Regions from separate parts of the Acetobacterium sp. MES1 genome, predicted to be linked through region 2. Evidence: riboswitches for the same ligand, from Rfam matches in the RefSeq annotation. Region 2 holds a riboswitch; each other region holds the start of a gene.
The links. A riboswitch is a leader RNA that binds a small molecule or an ion and turns the genes downstream of it on or off. The one in region 2 is predicted to bind cobalamin.
Positions count from the first base shown of each region.

Region 1: another riboswitch for cobalamin. It lies ahead of BI182_RS02800 (alcohol dehydrogenase catalytic domain-containing protein); the one in region 2 lies ahead of BI182_RS03500 (energy-coupling factor ABC transporter permease).
Region 3: another riboswitch for cobalamin. It lies ahead of BI182_RS05835 (anaerobic ribonucleoside triphosphate reductase); the one in region 2 lies ahead of BI182_RS03500 (energy-coupling factor ABC transporter permease).

Region 1 is NZ_MJUY01000009.1:40,160-46,052, forward strand. It holds gene BI182_RS02780 (PDDEXK nuclease domain-containing protein) at 1-425, opposite strand, end outside; gene BI182_RS02785 (5'-nucleotidase) at 436-1,341, opposite strand; gene BI182_RS02790 (hypothetical protein) at 1,667-1,873, opposite strand; gene trpD (anthranilate phosphoribosyltransferase) at 1,883-2,995, opposite strand; gene BI182_RS02800 (alcohol dehydrogenase catalytic domain-containing protein) at 3,070-4,101, opposite strand; cobalamin riboswitch at 4,218-4,392, opposite strand; gene BI182_RS02805 (tocopherol cyclase family protein) at 4,480-5,457, opposite strand; gene BI182_RS02810 (DUF92 domain-containing protein) at 5,500-5,893, opposite strand, start outside.
Region 2 is NZ_MJUY01000011.1:43,054-48,946, reverse strand. It holds gene hemA (glutamyl-tRNA reductase) at 1-1,003, opposite strand, end outside; gene BI182_RS03515 (energy-coupling factor ABC transporter ATP-binding protein) at 978-1,820, opposite strand; gene cbiQ (cobalt ECF transporter T component CbiQ) at 1,813-2,514, opposite strand; gene BI182_RS03505 (energy-coupling factor ABC transporter substrate-binding protein) at 2,550-2,849, opposite strand; gene BI182_RS03500 (energy-coupling factor ABC transporter permease) at 2,827-3,573, opposite strand; cobalamin riboswitch at 3,758-3,935, opposite strand; gene BI182_RS03495 (putative bifunctional diguanylate cyclase/phosphodiesterase) at 4,134-5,893, shown strand, end outside.
Region 3 is NZ_MJUY01000013.1:399,108-405,000, reverse strand. It holds gene nrdG (anaerobic ribonucleoside-triphosphate reductase activating protein) at 1-69, opposite strand, end outside; gene BI182_RS05835 (anaerobic ribonucleoside triphosphate reductase) at 66-2,426, opposite strand; cobalamin riboswitch at 2,552-2,700, opposite strand; gene BI182_RS05830 (HAD hydrolase family protein) at 2,765-4,093, opposite strand; gene BI182_RS05825 (MarR family winged helix-turn-helix transcriptional regulator) at 4,305-4,769, shown strand; gene BI182_RS05820 (FMN-binding protein) at 4,785-5,171, shown strand; gene BI182_RS05815 (MFS transporter) at 5,265-5,893, opposite strand, start outside.

The DNA.
Region 1 (5,893 bases), on a different contig from region 2:
TAGAAGGAATTGATTTGGCGTTCCAATTGCCGGGTGCTCCAACCGGATTTTGCACATTCATCCAGATAAAACTCCCGGGCCTTTTCATTTTCGACCTTCAACAGCATTCGATAATGGGTCCAGCTTAATTCGTGGCGCAGTGCGTCACGTTTCTGAAACACCAAATAAAACTGCCTCATCCTTCTGAGGTTTGATGCTTCAAACCCTTTACCAAACTCAGCTGTCAGCTTTACCGACAATTCTTTTAACAATCCGGTGCCATACTCCGCCCGGTCATTTTCTCCCTGGGCTTCATAAATCTGCCTGCCAATATTCCAATAGGTTTCGACCATGACAAAATTCACCGTGGCGTAAACTTTTTTCTGGGCCTCGGCGACAGTGATCCGGATGTTTTCATATAACTTGGCGTTAACTAATGGTTCCATTTTATTATTCCTATTCCTCATTATTCTTATACGGTACCCGGGCAGAGGGGACAAATTCCGCCGTCGCATCGGTGTGGATGGCCTGGTCATCAAAATAGATATGGGCTCCAAAGGCCTTGAGCACTTCCTGTTTGCTCATGCCGCCGAGGAAAAAGGCTTCATCGATCCGCACATCCCAGGCCCGTAGGGTTCGAATCACCCGCTCGTGAGCCGGCGCATTTCTGGCGGTGACCAAGGCGGTGCGGATGGGAGCCCGGTTTTTATCAAAGGCTTTCTGAATCGCTGACAGGGTTTTTAAAAATCGGGCAAAGGGCCCTTCGGGCAGAGGTTTGCGGGCATTTTTGGTTTCATTGGCCTGAAAGGCCTCAATGCCCTGGCTTTTATAGATCCGCTCGGACTCATCCGAGAAAAGCACCGCATCGCCATCAAAGGCGATCCGGATCTGATCGATTTCTTTTATTTCGTTATAGGTCAAGTGTTGGGTATAAATAATCCCCGCAGCGACTCCAGCATTAATGGCTTCCTGAACATCCTCCTCATTGGCGGAAAGAAAAAGATCGGTATTAAAGGCTTCCAGATAGGGCGCCAGCATGGCCCCGCTAACCAGTGCCGCCCGGGTGATATCCAATTGGTAATGCCTGATTGAGTTAAAAATCCGCAGACTACTATCGGCATTATTGCGGGACATCACAATGATTTCAGTCTTACGCTCATCCGAACCGATTTCATTAAGCTTCAGCAAGGCCTTAATCAGAGCAAAACCGGTTCCCGGCTTTAAAATATCGTTTTCATGTTCAATCTGATATTTTGTGTACGCGTCCACCCCTGCTTCATCAAAGATCCGATTTTCTTCCTCCAGATCAAAAAGCGCCCGGGAAGAGATTCCCACCACCAGACAGTTTTCAAATTTATGCATCCGTTTCCCCCTTCTTTCCCAATCTTATCGATAATTTAACCTTATTCACACAACTTATCCACATTATCCCGGGAAATCCGGTATAATGTGGATAAATAAGCCATTTTTTCCCCATCAGCCGGACACCCGGTTAAAAGTTATCCACAATCGATATCCCTGGATAACTTCAGCAAGGGTCAACGTTCCAGAAATTTTTCAGATATTAAAAGAACCTTTTTCGAAGAAAAAGGTTCTTTTAATTTTATGGTGTCACCCATTTATTCTGTTTTTATCATACCATTGATATCGAAATCCGTAAATATAACTTTAAAAATTTAGCGGCCATTCAAGCAAAAAAATCAGTTTCCTCCAGGGTCAACTTGACAATCCGGAGCTCGGTCAGTTCATCACCCAGCTCATTTTTTGTGGCGATCAATTGATCGAGTCCATTCTCCGGATAAACGCTGGCCTTGTTGATGCCAACCAGGGTAAATCCGCCATTTTCAGCCATTTTCAGATAACCTTCGGCCGCTTTTAACGCATAAAGAATCATCAACGCTGCCTAACCCTGAACCTTTTTTTCAAGCGCTGACAAAATCTTTAGGCCCTTAACACCATCACGATTCTGATAGTTGACCCAGGTCTTGAGTTTTTCCCAGGCCGCCCCATTATGAATCAGTTCCAGGGCCATTTCATAACCTTCCCGAATACTGGGCGCCTTGTCCCGTAAATACAGAATCAGTCCGGCATTTAAGGCAACAATATCTTCCCGGGTCTTGGTTTCTTTGCCTTTTAACAATCGGACAATACATAGCGCCGATTCTTCAACCGAATTAAAGGTGCGGATTTCATCCACAATTCCAGGAGTTATCAACATATCTTGTGGATTAAATGTATATTTTTCCACACTACCATCTTCTTTCAGCTCAGCAATATGGGTAGTACCGAGGGTTGAAGCCTCATCAATGGCCTGGTCGCCAACCTCGCCAAAAACCACAATGGCCCGTTTATAACCGATCTCCGCCATGATCTGGGGCACAAAATCCAGCATTTCTTTGGAGTAGACCCCTCTGACCCCATATTGCGGCAGCGCCGGGTTTGCCAGCGATGCCGAAATATTCAGCACACTGCCAAATGAAATTTGCGATAAAACCCGCCCCAGAGCTACCGGATGAACCTCCGGGCTCATCCCATTAAAAATACCAATCCCGGCCTTTTCGATGCTTTCTTTAACCAGATCGACATTAGAATCCATATCGATACCCAGGGCTTCCAGCACATCGATGGTACCACAGACCGAGGTCAAGGCCCGGGAACCGTGTTTAGCCATGGGGATTCCGGCAGCAGCGGCAATAATCGATGCCACGGTGCTGATATTAAAGGTTTTAAAACTATCCATCCCGGTGCCGCAGTTATCCACAATCGGAAACTCAGTGACCGGTTCCACCTTAAAGGTATCCACTTCATAAATCGCTTCAAAACTTCCGGCCACTTCTGCCGGGGTTGCCCCTTTCGCACTGAGGGCCGCTAAAAAAGCGCCCTGTTGCATGGCTGTTTGCTTATCACTTAATATTTCCATGAACATTTCTTTGGAATCATCTTTTGACAGGTTTTCCTTATTGATCAGCTGGGTAATCACCTGACCATAATCTTTCATGCTGATTGTTTTTTCCATTTAATTGCTCCTTTAATTTTTCTTTCTTATTTATTAATTCACTACTGCTTCGATCTCACTTTGACAGACGGCCATCACTTCATCACCACAATGGTTGAATAACCATCGCTGTTTCTAATATAGTCCATTCCCCGTTCCAGTTCTTCCAGTTTGACCCGATGAGAAATAAGTGGCCGGACATCAATTTTTCTTGATTCAAGCAGGGTTTTGGCCTTTTGACTATGCTTAACACTGCAGCCATAAGATCCGACTACGGTAATTTCCTTGTAGTGAATCCGGTTGATGTCCAGTTGGAAGTCTTCATTGCGGCTTAGTCCACTGAAATAACCGAGCGTTCCCTGTTTTCTGAGGATTTCCAGGGCCAGATCAAAGGCCTCTGGCCCTGGACAGCAGGGGATTACTCCGTCGACTCCATGACCATTGCTGCAACTCTTTAACTGATCGAGCAGATCTGGCTCATCGCCGCTAAAAACGGCATCAAATCCCAAGGCTTTGCCACGGTTACGACGCTCTTCATTGGCTTCGATCAGGATCACATTTTGGATTCCTTCCGCTTTCGCCACAAACAGGTTAAGCAGGCCCAAACGGCCGCCACCGATAATGACCAGCGCCGCTTTCCGGTTCAACTGAAGGCGATCCTGAATGTTGACACAACAGGCCAGTGGTTCAATAAACGATATTTCTTCATAAGCCAGATCATCATTCCGAATCAGATTGACAATCTTGGATTTGATCGCCTGCTTATCAATTTTGATCACTTCCTGAAAACCACCATCAAAATTAAAGCCCATAATCTTAATCTGATCACAAAGATTATCCTGACCACTTTTACAATAGTCGCAAACCCCACAGGAAATCCCCGGATGAATAGACACCCGTTGACCTACCGGATAACCATTTACATTTTTGCCTCTGGCAATGATCTCGCCGGCAATTTCATGTCCCAATACCCGGGGATAAACCAGATCCCGTTGGCCCATGGTGGCACATTTTAAATCAGTTCGGCAAATATTGCAGGCTCTGACCTTAACAAGCATCTCGCCATCACCACAGACCGGCATGTCCTTATCTTTTATCACCAATTCTCCCGGTTTTTCCAATACCACTGCTTTCAATTCGTCCCTCGCTTATTTTTTATTCTCTGGTCACTGTTTACAAAGCCTTTAAATCCTTTTTAAACAAAAAAAAGCTACGCCAACAAAGCGTAGACTTTCCACATCTCTCATCATCTAATTCTCAGGCAGGTCTTCTGACTCATGATCCTCATCGCTGTCGCCTTCCCATTTTTTAACAGTGGCATCCAGACAGCAATTCCCAATTTACAGCGGCGGGCCCGTATAAGCTTCTCACTTATTTTCCTATTCTCCCCGAGGGGCACCTGAAAATGATTATTTAATTTGACTTATTATATCATACTTGCAATCCCCAATAAAACACCTTTTTGGCAACTTCAATAAATGATTCTGCCTGACAATGGGTTTTATTTATTCGGATTCTTGCTTCACTGCAACCCCTTCCTCCAGACAAATCTCCATCCCCGCTTCGCTGCTGATGCTCTCAAAGATGATATTGCCCTGATTGTTTGTTAAACGCAGCCAAACCTTGGCGGTGATACTCTCGACAATCTCGCGATCCATCAGTCCGTCCACCGGCGCCCGCAGCCGTCCGCCACTGGCCATCTGTGCTTTAAAAGCGAGGGCCCCATTCGGACCTTCAAGTTCCCCAGCGCAGGTTCCCTTTGTGGTATCGACCTCCCATTTCTCCAACCGGGAAAAATTATAGGTCGCAAAACGGCGGGTAATCCCGCTAAAATCAGTGAAGTAAGCAAAGAAACCGGGAAATTCCATCCCTAAAAAAGGAATATTCGCCCGTGAAAAGACAAATGAAGCATCGCCAGCCTCAAAATGGCTGGCCTGTAACCAGAGATAGGTCTTAGGAAAGGATCGGCCATAGTCTTTTTCAATGTAACCGACTCCGCCATTAAAATCCATCAACTCCCCATCCAGATCAATCTCACCCTTTATTTCATGATACAAATGAATAATAGCGTGGTAGCATTCCATAAAAGGCACTAGTCCAAAAGGCCCCATGATCCCCGGGTGCTTTAAACCCTTGGGAAAGGGATGGCTATTGTGAAAGGTCAACCGCCCTTTGATACTGCCTTCCGCCGTATCGACATTCAGCGATAGGCCCTGGGCGTTAAAACTATTATTCTCAATCTCCACATCAAACCGATCCGTTCTGGCATTGAACTCGGGATAGGGAAAATGATGATACCAGGTTTTTCCGGTGACAGCATTGATGACCTGGATAAAAGCCTGCCGGTTCCCCTGGGGATCGATGGCCATTCCCGGAATAATGGCAATGGCATGTTTGCGATCGGCGCTGATGCATTTAAAATACCAGCCTTCAAAATAGCGGCGTTTTTTGTTTTTTCCCTGAAAATAAGCCTGCTTAATCATCCGTTTTCTCCTTTCCTCAAAACGATTGCCCCATCCCGGCCGTTACTGCAGCTGGACAAAAAGCAGTACCAGGCTGGCGGCCAGCAATGAACTGGCAAAATTAACAAAGTCATTGTTGACAAAGGCCAGCCCACTATAAAGCTGATTGGGCTTATTATTATCCACCGGTTTTTCGGTCAGCTCACCGGTTTCATGGCTGATATATTTGGCCTGGAAAGCAGCACCCATAAAGCTATCCAGTACTGATCCCAGTAGCCCGCCAAAGGTAATCATCAGGATTTGCATTAATAAAAGCACCCCACTGTTGCCTGCCGCCAACTGGTAAAGACCATAGGTCAAGGCTACCACGGCCGACCCACCCAGCGAAGCCAAAAAACCCAGCGGACTGACTCCCCCGGAAAGTCCGGGGCTGACCGGTTTTAAGGTAAGTAACGAA
Region 2 (5,893 bases):
CCTTGGCGTGCGTCACCCAGGACAACAGTCCATCGATTTCATCCTGAATTTCGGCTGCTATTTTTTCGGCGACTTTGACCCGATAGGCCATCTTTTCATCCATGATGTTTTTAAAATCATCAATGGTCAGCAGCGTAACCATCGGCAAATTGCCAACGGCTTCTTCGACATCCCGGGGCAGCGCCAGATCGATCACTGTCAGCGGTTTATGGAGCGGCTTCATTTCATCGGCCTTTAAAACAACATGGGGTGATGCGGTGGCGGTAATAATCACATCCATTTCAGGAATAATCGCATAGCGGTTTTCATAGTGGATCGTTTGGACGTTTTCATGAATCGCTTCGCACTGATCCATATTATGAAAGGTCCGGTTGGTCATGTAGGGATTCTGAAAGCCCTCGGCCTTCATATAGCGCAGTGCCAGCACGCCCATTTTTCCCGAACCGATGATCAGTATTTTTTTATCGCCATAATCATTAGGATACTCCCGCTTGATATGCTTCACTGCGGTTGAACTTAAAGATAAGGGGGTTTCGGAAATTTTATAATCGGTTTTTACTTTTTTAGTAAAAGTGATCGCTTCGCGAAACATTTTTGTCAGGTATTTGCCACAGCCTTTAATTGCCTGAGATTTTTCCAGCGCATCCTTGACCTGGCCAAGGATCTGGTCCTCACCCAGAATCATCGAGTCGAGACCGGTGACCACCTCATAGAGATGAACCATCGCTTCCCGCTCTTTTTTGACAAACAGATAGGGCGCCAGTTCTGCTGATTTTTCGCTGAGATAAAAATCGGTTAAGATCTTTCCAGCTGCTTCAGGGTGGCGGGTTGACACATAGATCTCGCTGCGGTTGCAGGTCGACAGAATGATCACCTCGGCGATATCCGGCTCACCTAAAAGGGTCCGGATCGCTTCATTCAGGGTGCGATGGAGAAAAGCCCCTTTCTCCCGAATTTCTAAAGGTGTATCCTTATGATTAATGCCCGCTACTACCAGTTTCATCCGTTTGAACCTCCTTTTTCTGATTCCTGATCGCTTCTTCCAGAGCGGCAATACTGCGAAACCCTTTAATCCCCAGACACTGTTCCAGGCGAGTCATCGTCGCCTGTTCCAGACTGGCCGTTTCCAGGGCTTCGGTGTTTTTAAAAACGTCGGTGGTTTCACCTTCGACCAGTACCCCGCCATGATGGAGCACATAAGTATAATCACAAAATTCATAAATAAAATCCATATCATGGCTGGATAAAATAATCTTGATGCCTTTGGCCAAAGCGCCTTCAATAATCGCTTTAACCCCGGCCTTGCTTTTGGGATCCAGCCCCAGGGTCGGTTCATCCATCAGGATGATCTCCGGCTCGACGGCTAACACCCCGGCCATGGCCACCCGTTTCTTTTGTCCATAACTCAGATAGTGAACCGGTCGGTCAGCCAACTGCGTGATACCAGTCGCTTCCATGGCCGCCTGCACCCGCTGATCGATTTGCTCCGCTGCCATGCCCATGTTTCGCAGGGCAAAGGCCACATCGTCATAAATGCCGGAATAAAAGACCTGCTTATCCGATTCCTGGATGACCAGCCCAATCGATTTGCGAAATTCATAAAGTTTTTTTTTCTGATAGGATAAAGGTTGATCCTTAAAAAAAACGGTTCCCCCGGTCGGCTTGAGTAGCCCAATCAAGGCCGACATCAGGGTCGATTTGCCGGCCCCGTTTTCGCCGATCAGGGCGATGCAATTGCCCCGGCTGCCGTCAATCGACACCCCCTTGAGAGCGATGGTGCCATCTGGATATTGATAGGTTAAATTTTCTGTTTTAATCATTTTTAAGACCTTTCCGATAGCTTACATGAAAGTCTCCCTGGTATTGCTTCAGCTCCAGGGTTTTTGTCATTTCCTCGTAGCTCTGGATGGCCATGAGAAATAAATTGCTTAACATCATTGCGATGGATTGGAGTGCAACTCTTACATTACGGTAGCCAAACCGCAGTTCCTGCGCAGTTGCCATCAGTTTTATTTTGTCCCAGTAATCAAAGATGAAGCGGTAGGTTAAAATAAATATTTCTAAAAACGTATTACTGATGTGAGCTTTTTTCATGACTCCGGCGATCTGCATTACCGGGGTGGTGTAAATTAAAAAAAGCATACAGGAAACACCAGCCATAGCTCGGCAAAAAACCAGACTGGCCAGCACCAGATTGGTGGTGGTGATGCCGATGGTGAACTGGGAAAAGTTAACGGCCCATAAATAATCGCCGCCACCTTTTGAGATCGTAAACAATAACGCCAGGGCTCCGGGAATAACAAAGAGCGAATCAAAAATCAAGGTATGTAGATAAATCCGTACCGGAATTTTTGCCCACAGCAGGGTACAACCCACCATAACACCAAAAACCCCTGCCATATACAGGGGTTGATTGATAAAAAAGACTGACAGGAGCATGACCAATGAAACCACTACTTTGACAGTAGGATTGGCATTACTGAGTTTATTGGTATGGGCAAAACGATCAATCATGTCCGTCTCCTTCTAAAGATGCTGTTAATATTTGGCTAAGCTGATTTATCAGCCTTTTCATTTTTTTTCGATTTTTTATAAAGATAGAAAAAGCAGATTCCCAGTCCGCCGACGCCTAGCAGCTGTTGGAAATGAAATAGGTTTTCTTCCAGATCGCCGGGATCAAACAAACTTTCAAACCAGGGCACATAATTTTCATCGATTGTGGTGATAGCTGTTCCGGCGGCATCATCGGCTCCCGAAAATTCAGCGTCCGGCAAAGCAATCTGAGGGATAACAATCAGGGCGCCAATCAGCAAAACCAGAATAACTTTAGTTATCAGTGAGAGTTTCATTGGAAATAATCCCCTTTTCTTTATATTGGTAAATAGCATTAACTACCAGGACGGTTAAAATACCTTCGATAATGGCCAGCGGTATCTGGGTAATCGCAAAGATACTTAAAAACTTAACCATTGAAGCGGCAATCCCGCCAACCGGATCCGGGAAAGCCAGGCCCAACTGGATGGAAGTGGTTACATAGGTTGCCAGATCGGCTAAACACGCCGCCAGAAAAACGGTTAAGGCCTTCGGCACGTTGAGTTTTGACAAACCTTTGTAAATCCCATAAGCCACAAAAGATCCCACAATTGCCATTGAAAAGGCATTGGCGCCCAGGGTTGTCAGTCCGCCATGAGCCAACAGCAGCGCCTGAAACAATAGCGCAATGGTACCAACCACTACAGTGGCAAAGGGACCCAGTACAATGGCACCCAAACCAATCCCGGTCATATGTGAAGAGCTGCCAGTTACCGAAGGAAGTTTAAACGCTGATAAAGCAAAGGTGAACGCCGTGGCAATGGCTAACAGCACTTTTTGTTCGGGTTTATCTTTAAATATTTTTCCCACCTGATATAATCCAAATGCGATAAACGGTAGGGAACATATCCACCAGAAGACTGCCCAGCCAATCGGCAGAAACCCTTCCATGATATGCATGGCGTTGACTGGCTGTGATGCCAGAACGACCATAAAAAACACAATACCGGCAACGGTCATGGTTCTTTTTGCTTTTTTCATCTTAACGATCAACCTCCATATTTTTATAACCTCTTGAAAAAACCTTTCCGAAAAAAAAACCTTTTACCCACATTACGATGGGAAAAAAGGTTTCATCATTATACGTATTCATCAATTCGATAACTAAACGCCAAAGAACCAACTTTTGTTAATGTTACTAACTTCCCTTTTCCCTGGAAGGACACTTTAGTACATCATTTTAGTAGGTTTCCTGACTTATAGCGTTTATTCCCCTTGCCTTCCCAGACAATACGTGCCCAGTGACATATTAAGGAGACATAACTAATTACAGTGACCGGATCGTTCTGGATTCTAACCAGATTCCCTCAATGAAATTTTCATCCTAAATGATTTTTTACATTTCTTATTTAATTGTGTTTATATTATAACATGGATATGACAAAAGTACAGGTTTTTTTAGATGCCTTAAGGCTAAAAAACGGCTTTCCTGAAATCACTGCAGATAATTTTTTAGTTAGCGTTCTATCACTCGCAATCAGATCCCAAAAATGATACAATAGAGCAGCATATTTGTAATTCTTTAATGGTAAAGAGGTGGTATGATGAACAACATTAAATTCAAGCGAACCATACCGGTTGTGTTCGATTTATTAAATGCCGAAGATGATCCTGCCCAAATATTATATTATCAAAATCTAATCACCTGTATGTGGGCGTCGCCCCTTTTATTTTTGGGCGCCCTGGCCAATATCATTGTTGTGTACTTTTTTTGGGACGGCAATTTATTTGAGGTACTGTTAAACAGCGGGATATTTTTATTGCTGGGGCTAAGCTTTGAATTCATTTCCCGAAAAGAATTGGCCATCAATTTATTTGATCATCTCGTTTCACTCACCCAATCCATCACTCTGGCTTTTATCGTCGTCCAATACTACCAGATTATCGGTCCGGCAGTATGGTCTGTTTCGTTTGTGATGATTATCCTTTCACTGATGCGATTAAAAATAACGATGCTTTATTACATTGCCATAACCACCTTTGTCTGCGGCTTGTATGTCACCTTTTTGTTGCCAGTTGACGGATTTCTTTTTAGCCCGGTTTATTTTTTAATTCAAAATCTGCTGTTCTGCTTTATTTTCTGCCTGGCTTCAGCAACTTTTTATCTGAATTTGAATCGCTATGATAAAGCCGTGGTTCGTCTGAATGCGGTTACTTCGCAAAAAGAAAAAATTGCCCGGCTCTACAAAAAACTAATCCTTACCAAAAAGACACTGACCGTTCAGAATCAGGAACTTCAGGCCTTCAATGAAGAAATAAGGAAGAACGAAGAACGGCTCCATTTTCTGGCGTATTACGATGGTCTGACCGAGCTCCCTAATCGCAAAATGATTCTGGAACGCTTGCATCTGCTCGTTAATCTTTCCGAAAATGAAAAGGCATCCTTTTTTATTGTCTTTATCGATCTGGATAATTTTAAAAAAATCAATGATACCATGGGCCATCTCTATGGTGACGACTATTTAAGGTATACTGCCAAGCGTTTGAAGGAGCTCGTTCATGAAGATGATTTACTTGGCCGATTGGGCGGCGATGAATTTGCCCTGATCATTCAGCGGAATATCAAAGAAGATGCTGCTTACAACTACGTGGAAAGCCTGCGCAATGAACTATGTGATAAAATCAAAACCAGCTGCTCAGAATTTAAAGTCAGTGCCAGCTTCGGTATCTCGGTCTTCCCGCAGGATGGCAAGGATCCCATTGAGCTGCTTAACAGTGCCGATACCTCAATGTACAAGGCCAAAGAGCTGGGCCGCAATAACATTCAATTTTTCAGACCGGACATGAAAGAAGAAATTCTTAATAAGATTCAAATGGAATCCCTGCTCTTGAAAGCCTATGAGAATAAGGAATTTTTCATTGAGTATCAGCCTCAGTTTAATGCCGAGGATCATCGCATCCGCGGCTTTGAAGCCCTGATCCGCTGGGACTCCCCCCACTATGGCCGGGTTGCTCCGATGAACTTTATCCCCCTGGCTGAAGAAATGGGGCTGATCATCGGCATCGGCCACTGGGTGCTTCTGACCGCCTGTCATAAATTCAAGGAACTGGATATGCGTTTTGATCAGAATCTCTGCGTCTCGGTGAATGTCTCGGCGGTGCAAATGCGGGACAAAAACTTTGTCGACACGGTTAAAAACGTTCTTTCCGAAACCAGCATGGATCCCAGGCAGTTGGAACTGGAAATTACCGAATCCCTCTTTATCGATAACATCGAAGAAACCATTGACATGCTCAATGAAATCAAAGCGTTAAATGTCCGAATTTCCCTGGATGATTTTGGCACCGGGTTTTCGTCCCT
Region 3 (5,893 bases), on a different contig from region 2:
CAAGCGGATACCCGGGCCATCGACGATCGATTCCTTGACGACCCCGGCGATTCGTATTTGGGAGGTCACTGCAATTGCTCCAACCGTTCCCCACCAGCCATTTGACTGGTCGCATTGAAATGATTGATTCGATCCCTTACTTCCGCTTTTTTGGCATCATTAAAACGATCCAGGGTGCCCACCAGATAACCGGTAATCCGACGAATCCGCTCAAAGGGAACATCGCCTTCGCTTCGTCCACAATTCGGGCACACATCGCCGATGATGCCGGTATAGCCGCAAACCGGGTCGCGATCTACCGGATGATTGATCGAACCATAGCCGATGCCAGCTTCCTTCATCGCCCGAACCACCTTCTCAAAGGCTTCCAGATTATCAAGCGGATCACCGTCCATTTCCACATAGGTGATGTGTCCGGCGTTGGTCAACTCATGATAGGGCGCTTCCAGGGTAATTTTTTCATAGGCACTGGTGGGGTAGTAAACCGGAATATGAAACGAATTGGTATAATACTCCCGATCCGTTACCCCGGGGATTTCACCAAAGACCTGTTTGTCCAGCTTGACAAAGCGGCCAGCAGTCCCTTCGGCCGGGGTGCCCAGCAGGGTAAAGTTCATGCCATAGACCTGACTGGTTTCATCCATCCGCTTGCGCATGTGGCCAATAATTGCAAGCCCCAGCTCCTGTACGTCTGCCGCTTCGCCATGGTGTTTGCCGGTTAAAACCGTCAGGCATTCCGCCAGGCCGATAAAGCCCATACTCAGGGTGCCGTGTTTCAGTACTTCCCGGATTTCCATCTCGTCGGTCAGATCTGCAGAATCAATCCAAACGCCCTGGCCCATTAGGAAAGGAAAGTTTTTAACTTTTTTGTGGGCCTGAATTTCAAACCGTTCCAGCAACTGCTCAATCACCAGATCAATTTTCTGATCCAACTCAGTAAAAAACACGTCCGGATTCCCCTTGCTGTTTAGGGCAATCCGGGGCAGATTGATGGTGGTAAAACTTAGGTTTCCCCGGCCATAGGTGATTTCCCGACTGGGATCATGGACATTACCGATCACCCGGGTACGACAGCCCATATAGGCAATTTCTGTTTCCGGCTGGCCAGCCTGATAATATTTCAGGTTATAGGGTGCATCCAGAAAGGAAAAATTCGGAAACAGGCGCTTGGCACTAACCCGACAAGCCAATTTAAACAAATCATAATTGGGATCCCAGGGATTATAATTAACCCCTTCTTTCACCTTGAAAATATGGATTGGGAAAATCGGGGTTTCGCCATTCCCCAACCCGGCCTCCGTCGCTAACAGCAGGTTTTTTATGACCAGACGCCCCTCAATTGAGGTATCCATCCCGTAGTTGATGGAACTAAACGGAATCTGAGCCCCAGCCCGACTGTGCATGGTGTTGAGATTGTGAACAAAGGCCTCCATGGATTGATAAACACTGCGGTCAATTTCCCGTTCGGCATTTTCCATGGCAAAATTCTGAGCCCGGCTGATGCTGTTGGCATCCGCTATCCATAACGCCAAACTCCGGGCTTCGGCTTCCAGATAATTCTTCGGTTGATTTAGCTCGGGCTTTAACCCCAGTTTCTTTTCGATATCTTCACTGATGGCCTTTACCTTGGCTAAAGCATTTTTGGTATCGGTCAATAAGGTCAGGGCCTTGGCCAAATTCTCCCGATAGAGCCGGATAAAAGTTTTTTTCACCCCCGGCACCATGGCATAGTCAAAGTTGGGAATACTCTGTCCGCCATGCTGATCATTCTGGTTGGACTGAATGGCAATGCAGGCCAGCGCCGAATAACTCTGAATATCGTTGGGTTCCCGGAGATGGCCGTGACCAGTCGAAAACCCATCTTTAAATAAGCGTTCTAAATCAATCTGACAGCAGGTAGTGGTCAGGGTTAAAAAATCCATATCGTGAATGTGGATTTCACCGGCTTTATGAGCGGTTGAATGCTCGGGATTGAGGACAAACATTTCATAAAACTGTTTAGCGCCCTCTGATCCATACTTCAGCATCGTCCCCATGGCGGTGTCGCCGTCAATGTTGGCATTTTCCCGTTTAACATCGTTGTCCTTGGCTTCTTTAAAGGTCAGATCCTCATATATTTTCATCAAGCGGGTATCCATTTCCCGGATTCGGGTTCGCTCGGCCCGGTAGAGAATATATTTCTTGGCGGTTTTAGCATGTCCGGTTTCGATCAGAATTTTTTCCACCGCATCCTGAATTTCTTCCACCGTCGGGGTTTTGGTGTTCATTTCCTGTTCGATATAGATGGCCACTTTTTCAGATAGCTCCATGGCGGTCTGATAATTCTGGCCGCCGATTTCACTGGCGGCCTTAAAAATGGCATTGGCAATTTTTTCAATATTAAAAGGCGCTTCTCGTCCATCTCTTTTTTTGATCTTCGTAATCATCCTGGTTTGTTTTCCTACTTTCCTGCGAGTCTTTTTGTTGTTTCGGGCATTGAAAAACCTCTCGACGGCGTGGGTCAAGAGGCCTCAGATTGCTTGGCTCAAACACCCTCTATCACGCGTAGAGTCTGGTGTGACGAATAACGGCGGGTAATCTGACTTAGGCTTGATCTTTTTAAAAAAATCTCCCCCTTACAGCGGCGGGACCGTGCCGGATTTGCACCGGCTTCCCCCATGCTGCACCGGTTGGCACAGCACCATTATCTTCATATTTGGTTGTTTTAATTTTATCACATACAAGATGTGGTGTCAAACCGGTTGTTATCTGCAAACGGTTATCATTATTTAAAGCTCCCCGGTTTCGCGTAAAAATGGCGACTGATGGTCTTGACCACTGCATCATCGTCATTCGCTCCGATCTGCGGCCAGCCCATTTCTTTTAGTTCAATGGATGCATTTTCAACCACATAAGCAAAATCGGCGGCTTCCAGCATCGCTGCATTCCTGATGTCATTGCCAAACGCAATCACTGTATCGGTCGCATATCGGGCTTTCATATCCATGATGGCATTTTTCACCGAGGCTTCCCGGCTGGTTATTTCGAGAAAGTAATAGCCCGGATGTTGATCATCCGGATAGCACTCAACATTAACCGCTGAGGCAATTTCCAGCTTCATGATGGCCGCTTTAACCTGGACGATCGTCACCTTCTGATCCACTGCCATAATCGATAAGACGCTTTGATCATTTGGCACCTCGCCGCACACATAGCTCTGTTCCGGGAGTCGCTTTTTGGAATGATAGATTTTTTCTTCCACCGGATTAATAAGCCTGGTGTAATAAACATGGAGGACATCATTGATGATGGTGTGGGTAAAACAATTCAGCTCCCGTTTTTCAAAAACAGCAATCAGTTGCCTGGCCACTTCCGGATTCATTTTTTTGCAGCTTAAATAACTTCGTTTTTCCAGATCATACCAAACCGCCCCATTCATCATGATAACGGGAACCTTTATTTCGACGCCTTCCAGCAGGGGCAGCAGGGTTTCGGCACTTCTGGTCGTGGCAATGGTAATCAAAGCGCCCTGGCGGATCATGGTGTTTAGTTTTATTCTGGAGTAACTGCTGATTTCGACCTGGGAATTCAACAACGATCCATCCAGATTGGTGACAAAGAGCGTTTTTCTGTTTCTGCGCCGGGGCAAGTGAAACGCGTTGACTCCCAATGACACAAAGATTCCGATAAGGGTGTCCACGATCCGGTCAATGGTAAAAATCAGCGGATTCACATCGGCCCCATGGGTCACTGTAATGCTTAAAAAAACCACACAGGTAATATAAGATGCCGTTGGTTTTTTGATGGCCACCGTAAAATAAATGAGTGGGATAACGCACAAGGATACCACCAGATATTGCAGCATCGGCATATCCACCGGGATGAAGCTCCGCTCAAAAATAAGCAACCCCAACCCCATCGCCCCACCGATAAAGGTGCCCAGGGTTCGATTCATGGCTACCTTAAAGCTATTGGAAACATAGGGCTGCATGCATAAAATCGCCGCAATCGCCGAATAGAAGGGGGAGCCTTGCTCGCCTCTTAATAAATAGATTAAGAAGCAGAGATAAACCGCTATAAATGTTTTAAAAATTCGCATTCCTACTTTTGGCATAACCTTCTCCTCTTTCTGATGCCTGTCTATAATAACACACATTTGAAATTTTCTGCCGCTTAAATTTCTGCAAACCCTTTCAAATACAGATACCCCTTAACTTTTTTCAGAAACAGATTAATTTTTCTAAAAAGTATTGACAGATAAAAAAAGGTAATGTATTATCAATTAAGGTAATGTATTACCTTAATTGATAAGTGGAGGTTATATTTTGGACAATATGGATTCAATGCCCGATCAAAAATTCATCTTTGGCGGTGTCCAAGTCGTCGCCAACCAGATGGACACCCTGTTGGAACGGGAACTGAAAGAATACAACTTGACAACCAAGCAATGGCTGCTGACCATTGTGGTGCAGAATATTTTTGATCACGACCCAACCCTTAAGGAAGTAGCAAAAAGCATGGGCAGTTCCCATCAGAATGTCAAACAGGTGGCGCTTAAACTGGAACAAAAAGGCTTTGTTGTGATGGAAAAAGATCCCCATGACGCCCGGATCACCCGGATTAAGCTAACCGATGCGGTTGATTCGTTTGGCACAGAAAGTCAGCAGAAATCAGAAATCTTTACCGAAAAATTATTTGATGGTATATCTGACGAAGAACTGGCAATGACCCGGTCGGTTATTGAAAAATTGCTGGCCAACCTGGAAAAAATGGACCAGGAATCAAAATAACAGGAGGAAAAGCAGATGAAAAAAGCAATAATTATTCTTCTCAGTATTCTGGGGGTATTGGTACTGGTCGGCGCCGGTGGCGTTTTTTACATCACCAACGGCCTGGAAGCTGGGGAAAATCTGGCGATTAACCCCGTCGATCTAAAAGGAATTGAAGACGGCACCTATACCGGTGTTTATACGGCCGGGCGCTGGAGCAATGAAGTCGCCGTCAGCGTGGCTGATCACCAGATTTCAAACATTGCGGTGGTCAAAACCGTCACCATGGAAAAGCCCGAGGTGACTGACGCCCTTATTCATGCGGTGATCGAAAAACAAAATACCACCGTCGACACCATCAGCGGTGCCACGGTGTCCAGCAAAGCCTATCTCAAGTCGATTGAAAATGCCTTATCCCAGTGATGCCGTTAAAGTTGTCTGATTTTATAAACGTTCTAAAGAAACGAAACAGCCTGTTGTCTTTTAATCGACAACAGGCTGTTTCGTTTCTGTATCCTACTGATTTATCTCTTCCAGGGTGATCCCCATCGTTTCCTTACCAAACACCGCTACCACAATGGCCACCACTGCAAATACGAGGGTCAGAGTAATAAATACATTGGTATAGCCGATTTCGGTGCCATAGTAATTATAGATCACCGGCACAATAAAGGGAGCCGAAAAAGCGCCAATCCGTCCAAATGCGGCGGCCCAGCCAGAACCGGTCGCTCTGAAAAAGGTCGGATAAACTTCTGGCGTATAGGCATAAACACAGCCCCAGGCACCCAGACTGAAAAAATAAAGCATTGAACCATAGATCAGAATCTGTTCCACACTGCCAGCATGGCCAAATAGCCAGGCCGCCAGTGCCGTTCCGGCAAAATAAATGGCCAGCACTTTTTTTCGGCCAACTTTCTCAATCAGATACGCCGCACTGAAATATCCCGGCAACTGGGCCAGACACATGATCAGCGTAAATTCAAAACTTTTTGTCAGGGTGAAGCCTTTTGCCACCAATAGTGACGGCGTCCACAAAACAAAACCATAGTAACCAAAATTGATCCCAAACCAGATCACCCATAATACAATGGTAGATTTTATATAGGGCTTGGACCATAAATCTAAAAATGATGCCTTGATATGAC